2 regions of the Arthrobacter sp. 10N44_2 genome follow, and region 2 is predicted to be linked to the other one. Evidence: predicted binding sites of a transcription regulator. Region 2 holds the regulator's gene; the other holds the start of a gene.
The links. The regulator LexA, encoded in region 2, represses DNA repair genes until DNA is damaged. The targets are predictions, from matches to a motif close to TCGAACANNTGTTCGA.

Region 1 (4,415 bases), on a different contig from region 2:
TTGTTCTCCGCTTCGTCAATGTCGACGATCCGGCCGAACAGCCCGAAACTCGTCATGACCTCGACGCCCGGGCCGAACTTCGACTGGAGCTGCGCCTGCTGCTGCTGCGTTTTCTTGTTGCGGCGGAACATCATGAAGACGAACACGCCAAGCATCACGAACAGGAGAATTGTCATTAGATCCAAGGGGAAAGTTCCGTTCTGTACTTGCATAGCTGTTTTTCAGCAACGTCCGTTTGCTCCTGACGGCGCGGGCAGGGGTCTGCGCAGCAAACTGGCCGCGAGACCGTCCCCCAGACCGCCGGCGGCTACCTGCTCTCCGCCCACGGAAACAAAACCCGGACGTGCCGAGCGTCATACCAGTCTAAAGGGAAAAGCTGAAAGAACGGTGCTAGCGGCTGTTTCGGATCCACTGAGGATCGGTTTCTTCGCCGAGATCCCCAGCGGACCCGCCGATCGGGCTCTCGCCCGGCTCGTCGGCCTGGAACAGTTCCAGCGGGTCCTGGCCGAAGGCGCCGGCCGGAATGGCGAAGCCCAGGTGCGTCCATGCCGGCGCCAGGGCTATCCGGCCGCGCGGCGTCCGGCCCAGGAGTCCTTCGCGCACCAGATAGGGCTCGGCGACCGTTTCCACGGTCTCCGTTTCCTCGCCGACGGCGATCGCGAGCGTGGACAGGCCTACCGGGCCGCCGCCGAACTTGGTGATGAGGGCCTCGAGAACGGCACGGTCCAGCCGGTCCAGGCCCCGCTTGTCCACCTCATACATGTCCAGGGCCGCGGAGGCCGCCCGCGCGTCGATTTGCTCGATGCCGTGCACAAGCGCCCAGTCCCGGACCCGGCGCAGGAGCCGGTTGGCGATGCGCGGCGTGCCCCGGGACCGGCCGGCAATCTCGCTGAATCCGGCGGAGTTGACCTTCAGGTCCAGCAGGCCGGCGGAGCGGCGCAGGACCAGTTCCAGCTCCTCGACGGAGTAAAACTCGAGGTGGCCGGTGAAACCGAACCGGTCCCGCAGCGGGCCGGGAAGGAGGCCGGCCCGCGTGGTGGCGCCGACGAGCGTGAAGGGCGGCAGCTCCAGCGGAATGGCCGTGGCGCCGGCGCCCTTGCCGACGACGATATCGACGCGGAAATCTTCCATCGCCATGTACAGCATTTCCTCGGCCGGCCGGGACATGCGGTGGATTTCATCCAGGAACAGGACCTCGCCCTCAGAGAGTGAGGACAGGATGGCCGCAAGGTCGCCCGCGTGTTGGATGGCCGGGCCGCTGCTGATCCGCAGCGGAACGTTCATTTCGGCGGCGATGATCATGGACAGTGTGGTCTTGCCCAGGCCGGGAGGGCCCGAGAGCAGCACGTGGTCCGCGCTGCGCCCACGCATGCGCGAGGCCTCCAACACGAGGGAGAGCTGCTTGCGGACCCGGTGCTGGCCCACGAAGTCGTGCAGGTTCTTGGGCCGCAGGGCGGCTTCGATGACCCGCTCCTCCGGTTCCTCTCCCCCGGCGACGATCGACGGCTCAGCCACGCGCGCCTACCCGGTTCCCGGCGCGGGCGCCGTCCTGGCCCAGCCAGCGCAGCGTCGCGCGGAGAATCTCCGCCACATTGCCGTTCGCCGCGAGGTCCGGGGAATCGGCAAGGGACTTGTCGATGCTGGCCGTGGCATCCTTTTCGGACCAGCCCAGGCTGGTCATCGCGGCCACCACCTGCGGCTTCCAGACGGATTCGGCGGACACGGCCGCGACAGGCGCGCCGGCGGTGCCGTGCGGCACAAGCTTGCCGGCTAGTTCGAGCACGATCCGGCCGGCCACCTTCGGTCCGATGCCGGGGACCTTCGTGAAGGCCTTGCCGTCGCCGGAGTGGGCGGCCACCCGGATGGCTTCGGGCTCGTGGACGGCCAGCACCGCCAGTGCGAGGCGGGGACCGACTCCGCTGACGCTGAGGAGCACATCAAACACCTCGCGTTCGTCATCGCTGGCGAAGCCGAACAGGGTCAGCGAGTCTTCCCGCACGATCAGGGACGTGAATAGCTTTCCCTCCTCACCCACCCGGAGGCCGCTGAGGGTCTGCGGTGTGGCGTTGACGCTCATGCCGGCGCCGTTGAGGTCGATCACGGCGGAGGACAGGCCAACATGCGCAACGGTTCCACGAAGAAAACTGATCAAGGCCGGGCTCCTGGTCTAACTGGCGTCTACAACTGGGTGATGAAAGAACGTACAGCCGGGCACGCCGGCTATCCGAACATATCTACGAATACCCTACCAAGCCCCGCGGCGTCACAGCCGGACATTCAGCGCGCACGGCGCGCTTTTGCCTCCGCGTCCGCCCACGCCCGCTGCGCCGGAGTGAGGGACTGGCTGCCCGGCCCAGTCGTGGCTACGGCGGCCCCGCTGCCGGCCCGCCAAGCGTGGGTGATGGCCAACGCAAGGGCGTCGGCGGCGTCGGCAGGGCGCGGAGGCGCGTCCAGCCGGAGGATCTTGGTCACCAGCTTGGTGACCGCATCCTTGTTCGAGGTCCCGCTTCCCGTCACGGCTGCCTTGACCTCGGACGGGGTGTGCAGAGCCACCGGGATGCCACGGCGCGCGGCGGCCGCAATGACCACACCGGAGGCCTGCGCCACCCCCATGACCGTGCTGACGTTGAGCTGGGAAAAGACCCGCTCCACGGCGAGGACCTGGGGTTCGTAGCGGTCCAGCCACTCGTCGATGGACGTGGCGATGACCAGCAGCCGCTGGTCCAGGCTCTCCTCGGGTGAGGTGCCCACAACGCCGAAGGCCACCAAAGTGGCCCGCCGGTTCCGCTCGACGTCGACAACGCCGATCCCGCAACGGGTGAGGCCCGGGTCGACCCCCAACACGCGCAGCGTCACGGTTGGGCCGTCAAGACCGGGCCCCAAAAGTCACGTTTGGGTGAGCGGGTCACTCGGCTTCCAGTGCGGCCTGCACTTCGTCGCTGAGGTCGGCGTTGCTGTACACGTTCTGGACGTCGTCGAGCTCTTCCAGGGCGTCCACCAGCTTCATGAACTTCTTGGCGGCATCAAGGTCCAGCGGCACCTGCATGGACGGCACAAACTCGGCCTCGTCGGTGTCGTACTCAATGCCGGCTTCCGTGAGGGCATCGCGGATGGCCTGGAGGTCGGTCGGCTCGGAGTGGATCTCGAAGCTGTCGCCGTTGTCCTTGACTTCCTCGGCCCCGGCATCCAGCACGGCCATCAGGACGTCGTCCTCGGCCAGGCCGTTCTTCGGCAGCGAGACGACGCCCTTGCGGGAGAAGAGGTAGCTGACGGAGCCGGGATCGGCGATCGTGCCGCCGTTGCGGGAGATGGCGAGCCGGACCTCGGAGGCGGCACGGTTCTTGTTGTCCGTGAGGCACTCGATCAGCAGCGCGGAACCCTGCGGGCCGCGGCACTCGTACATGATTTCGGTGTAATCGACGACCTCGCCGGTGAGCCCGGCGCCGCGCTTGATGGCGCGGTCGATATTGTCAGCGGGCACCGACGTCTTTTTCGCCTTGGTGACGGCCAGTTCCAAGCTGGGGTTGCCGGAGAGGTCGGGGCCGCCCATGCGCGCGGCGACTTCGATGTTCTTGATCAGCTTGGCGAACGACTTGGCCCGGCGGCTGTCAAGGATGGCCTTCTTATGCTTGGTCGTCGCCCATTTGGAGTGGCCTGACATGCTTTACGCTTCTCCTCTGATCATTCGAATAAACAGTTCATGCACGCGCTTCTCCCCCGTCACTTCCGGGTGGAAGGAGGTGGCCAGCAGCTTGCCGGAACGCACTGCAACAATTCTAGCCGTCCCGTCCAGGGATTCGGGGTGGCCGGCTTTGGACGGTTCCACCTGAGCAAGGACTTCGACGCCGTCGCCGACGCGCTCCACCCAGGGCCCGCGGATAAAGACGGCGTGGACCGGGGCCACTGCCCCGCCCGCGGCGCTGAACCCTAACCCCATGAAGTCCAGGTCCGTCTCGAAGGACTCGCGCTGCCGGCCGAAGGCGTTGCGGCGCACGGTGATGTCGAGTCCGCCGAACGTCTGCTGCGGGTTTCCGGCCAGGTCCTTCGCCGGGTCCGCGATCTCGTCCGCCAGCAGGATCATCCCGGCGCACGAGCCGTAAACGGGCAGGCCGGCCTGGATGCGTTCGCGCAGCGGATCCCGGAGCCCGAAGATCCGGGAGAGCTTGTCGATCGTGGTCGATTCGCCGCCGGGGATGATGAGCCCGTCCAGGCCGTCGAGTTCGGCGGGACGCCGGATCCCGACGCCGGCGGCGCCGGCGGCTTCCACGGCATGCAGATGCTCCCGGAAATCGCCCTGCAGCGCCAGGACGCCGATCCGGAGCCCCGTTCCCACGCGGGATTCAGGGGAAAAAGAGGGGGTGGTCATCCCCACAGCATAATGCTCTGCGCCTGCACGGCACGCATGGAAGACGCAT
Region 2 (4,415 bases):
CCAGGTCTCGGTCACCTCCATGGAGTGCCTCGGTGCGCAGAAATGCCCGCTAGCGGCCGAATGCTTCAGCGAACTGGCAAGGCAGAACGCCGCCGATGCCGACGTCGTGGTCACCAACCACGCCATGCTCGCCGTCAGTGCCTTCGAAGGCCTGGCGGTGCTGCCCGAGTACGACGTCGTCGTGGTGGATGAAGCACACGAACTTCAGGACCGCGTCACGGGCGCGGTCTCGGGCCAGCTCTCCGTGGCGATGGTGCACGCCGCCGCGTCCGGGGCCCGGAAGCACACGGGCATCACCGTGGATGCGCTGAACAATGCCGCCGCCCACCTGGAGCTCGCCATCGACGGCGTCCCCAGCGGGCTGATGCCCAATGGCCTGAACAGCGAGCAGCTGGACTGCATCGACCAGCTGCGCGACGCGTGCCGCGCCGCCCTGTCCGATTCCAAGGGGGACAGCTCCGTGTCGGCGGACGGCGGACGGCAGCTGGCCCGCTCGCGCCTCATGGTCATCCTGGAACTCTGTGAACGCCTCCTGGCCGCGCGCGAAAACCGCGAAGTCGTGTGGTTCTCCCGCAACAGCAGCTTCGACCCGGCGCAGGGCTACTCCCAGCCGGACGAGAGCGCGCCGGCGTTGATCAACGTTGCCCCGCTGAGCGTCGCGGGGCGGTTGCGCGAGGGCCTGTTCGCGGACCACACCGTCATCCTGACCTCGGCCACACTGGCCATCGGCGCTGCCTTCGAACCCGCCGCCGGCGGCCTGGGCCTGGTTGGCAACGGCGCCCCGAGCTGGACCGGCGTCGACGTCGGCTCCCCGTTCGACTACCCGAAGCAGGGCATCCTCTACGTAGCCCGGCACCTGCCCAAACCCGGCCGCGGAACGTCCCCCGAGGCCCTGGACGAACTCGAGAAGCTGATCCGCGCCTCCGGCGGAGGCGCCCTGTGCCTGTTCTCCTCGCGGCGCGCCGCAGAGGAAGCAGCCGAGGCCATGCGGCCCCGGCTGGGCCTCAGCATCCTGTGCCAGGGGGAGTCGACCATGACGGCACTCGTGCGGCAGTTTGCCGACGAACCTGACACGTGTTTGTTCGGCACCATGTCCCTCTGGCAGGGCGTCGACGTCCCTGGCGTGTCCTGCCGGCTGGTGGTCATCGACCGGATTCCCTTCCCGCGGCCGGACGACCCGCTGATGACGGCACGTTCGCGGGCCGTGGCCCAGTCCGGCGGCAATGGCTTCATGGCCGTCTCGGCCACGCACGCCGCCATCCGCCTCGCGCAGGGCGCCGGACGGCTGATCCGCTCGACCTCGGATAAGGGCGTGGTGGCAGTGCTGGATTCGCGGCTCTCCACGGAGCGTTACGGCGGCTTCCTGCGCGCCGCGCTGCCGCCGTTCTGGCCCACCACCGATTCATCGATTGCCATGGCAGCCCTGAAGCGCCTGGCGAAAGACTCCGCGAAAGCTTAAGTCCCAAACCGGGGCCGTCACCCTGCGCCGGAAATCCGCCGCGGGGTGGCCGCTCCGAACTGGCAGCATGCCCCGGATGGCTAAGGGGAGCGCAGTTTAGAGGGAGCGCAGTACCGATACGACCTTGCCCATGATTACGGCGTGGTCGCCCAGAATGGGCTCGTACTGGGTGTTTTGCGGCAACAGCCACGTGTGGCCGTCCCGCTGGCGGAAGGTCTTGACCGTGGCTTCGTCGTCCAGCAAGGCGGCAACGATATCGCCGTTCACGGCATCACCCTGGCGGCGGACAACCACCCAGTCGCCGTCGCAGATGGCGGCGTCGATCATCGAGTCGCCGGCCACCTTGAGCATGAAGAGTTCGCCATGGCCCACGAGTTGGCGGGGCAGCGGCATGACGTCCTCCACCACCTGGTCCGCGAGGATCGGCCCGCCGGCGGCGATGCGTCCGACGAACGGCACCATTGCCGTGTCAGTGGCGCTGGCGAGCTCGGTTACCGACAGGCCGCCGACGGCCCGCAAGGGGCTGGACTTCTCGATACCAGATATCGGCGTGGCCCCCTCGTCCAGGGTCAGCGGCATGAGCACTTCCATGGCCCGGGGCCGCTTCGGATCACGCCGCAGGTAGCCGAGCTTTTCCAGTTGGGAGAGCTGGTGGGTCACGCTCGACAGGCTGGCGAGACCGACGGTGTCGCCGATTTCGCGCATGGACGGCGGGTAGCCCTTGTCCGTGACGGACCGCTGGATGGTCTCCAGGATTTTCTTTTGCCGGACGGTGAGGCTCTTGGGGGCCCGGGCGGGCTGCGGGCTCCGTGGGGTGGCCCTGCCGCCGGTGGCTTGTGCTGCCATGTTCGCCAACGCCTTTCCGTTCCGCCCGGCTGCCGTGGCTGCTGTCACCGGGAACTTCCGGCCTGAAATGTCAGACCCTGCTGATCAACTACGAATGAATTCCCACTGGTAGTTCGAAAGTGGGAGTTCGAAAGTGGTTGTCCTGTCCCTCAAAAATAGGCCAGCCGCAGACCTTTTTCAAACATTTGTTCTAGCGAGTCTCGACATCGTTCGTTAGTAAGTGCTAAAACAGAACAAGTAAGATTCGAATATGTGTTCGATTCCGACGATCTGGGTTCGCAGGCAATATTCGGTTCTATGTTCGAAGGTTCGGCCGGTTGGCGGCGAGTACGTGAGTACGCCGGGCGGCAACTTATGGTCCAGGAGGGCTCAGTTCATGTCAGTTTCAAGCGCGTTTGACGGCACTAACATTCAGGGCGTCACGACCCGCCACCGTGGTGTTGGTCCGGGTGGCGCAGCGGATAGCCGCAGCATCGGACGCGGCAGCATCGGACACGGCGGCCTCGACCAAAGCGGCATGGGCCAGGGCGTTTCCAGTCACGGCAACGTGTACCCGCTCAACGCCAGGCGCCGCGGCTCCGCGCCGTCGCGGGCGCAGCAAGGAGCCGCCGCCGCGGTTTCCGGCGGCCGGACCAAGCAGCCGCCGCTTCGGCTCACCCGGCGCGGACGCTTCGTCTTTTTCGGCGTCCCCCTGATTCTGCTGGCGGCGTTCATCCTGTCCTTCAGCGGATTCCTCAACGCTCCCGCGAAAGCGGCAGATTCCGCAGACCAGCTCTCGGTGACGCCGACCGTATCCGTCACAGTCCAACCGGGGGAGTCCCTCTGGGCCATTGCCGGGTCGGTGGCCCCGGAGCGCGATCCCCGCGATGTTGTGGCCGATATCGTGCAGTTGAACAATCTGGACGCCGCGCGTGTGATGCCGGGCCAGCAACTGTTTGTTCCGTCCAAGTAGCCACCCCCGGGTGCCGTCGCGGGCGTCACAGTTTCAGCGCCCGTCCCGCTACCACTTAAACTGGTCACGTGACTGACCAGCTTGAGCGCCTCAACCGACTGCCCCTCCGAACCAATCTGCGTGGCCTGCGTCCGTATGGCGCGCCGCAGCTGGACGTCCCCATCCTGCTCAACGTCAACGAGAACACCCATGGGGTCCCGGCCGATGTCCGCGCCGCGATTACCGAAGCCGTGAGCGCCGCCGCTGCCGGGCTGAACCGCTATCCGGACCGCGAATTCACCGAATTGCGCGAAGCCCTCGCCGAATACCTTGGCCATGGGCTGGACGCGGAGAACATCTGGGCCGCGAATGGTTCCAACGAAGTCCTTCAGCAAATCCTCCAGGCCTTCGGGGGCCCTGGCCGGACGGCCCTCGGGTTCCCTCCCACGTATTCGATGTACCCGCTGCTGGCCTCCGGCACGGATACGGAGTACGTCGTCGGGGCCCGCGCGTCCGACTATGGGCTCAGTGCGGAATCAGCGGCACAGCAAGTCCGCGAGCTTCAGCCCAACATTGTCTTCCTCTGTTCCCCGAACAACCCGACCGGCACGGGGCTGGGCCTTGATGTGGTCGAGGCAGTCTATGACGCCGGCGAGGCCAGCCAGACCATCGTGATCGTCGACGAGGCCTATCACGAGTTCGCCCACGACGGCACGCCCAGTGCCCTCACCCTGCTGCCTGGCCGGGAGCGGCTCATCGTCTCGCGCACCATGAGCAAGGCCTTCGCCCTCGCGGGTGCGCGGCTCGGCTACATGGCCGCGGCCCCGGAGGTCGCGGATGCCCTGCGCCTGGTCCGTCTCCCGTACCACCTCTCCGCTATCACCCAGGCTGCGGCCCTGGCTGCCCTGCGCCACCGGGAGGCGCTCATGGCGGACGTCGAGGACATCAAGCGCCAGCGCGACCGGATCGTGTCGGAACTGACGCGGTTGGGCTTGACCCCGGCCGCGTCTGATTCCAACTACGTGTTCTTCGGCGGCCTCGAGAACCCCCATGAGGTTTGGCAGCGCATGCTGGACGCCGGTGTCCTCATCCGCGACGTCGGTATTCCGGGGCACCTGCGCGTCACCGCCGGCACTGAGACAGAAACCACAGCCTTCCTGGAGGCACTTGAACTCATCC

Region 1: a site for LexA is predicted at 2,225-2,240, ahead of ruvA (Holliday junction branch migration protein RuvA). Genes of this name have one in related genera too.

What each region holds. Positions count from the first base shown of each region.
Region 1 is NZ_JBFTHT010000001.1:253,538-257,952, reverse strand. It holds gene yajC (preprotein translocase subunit YajC) at 1-176, opposite strand, end outside; gene ruvB (Holliday junction branch migration DNA helicase RuvB) at 391-1,515, opposite strand; gene ruvA (Holliday junction branch migration protein RuvA) at 1,508-2,152, opposite strand; gene ruvC (crossover junction endodeoxyribonuclease RuvC) at 2,278-2,856, opposite strand; gene AC1DBX_RS01220 (YebC/PmpR family DNA-binding transcriptional regulator) at 2,906-3,661, opposite strand; gene pdxT (pyridoxal 5'-phosphate synthase glutaminase subunit PdxT) at 3,665-4,366, opposite strand.
Region 2 is NZ_JBFTHT010000015.1:52,560-56,974, reverse strand. It holds gene AC1DBX_RS15575 (ATP-dependent DNA helicase) at 1-1,459, shown strand, start outside; gene lexA (transcriptional repressor LexA) at 1,556-2,305, opposite strand; gene AC1DBX_RS15565 (LysM peptidoglycan-binding domain-containing protein) at 2,823-3,257, shown strand; gene AC1DBX_RS15560 (histidinol-phosphate transaminase) at 3,326-4,415, shown strand, end outside.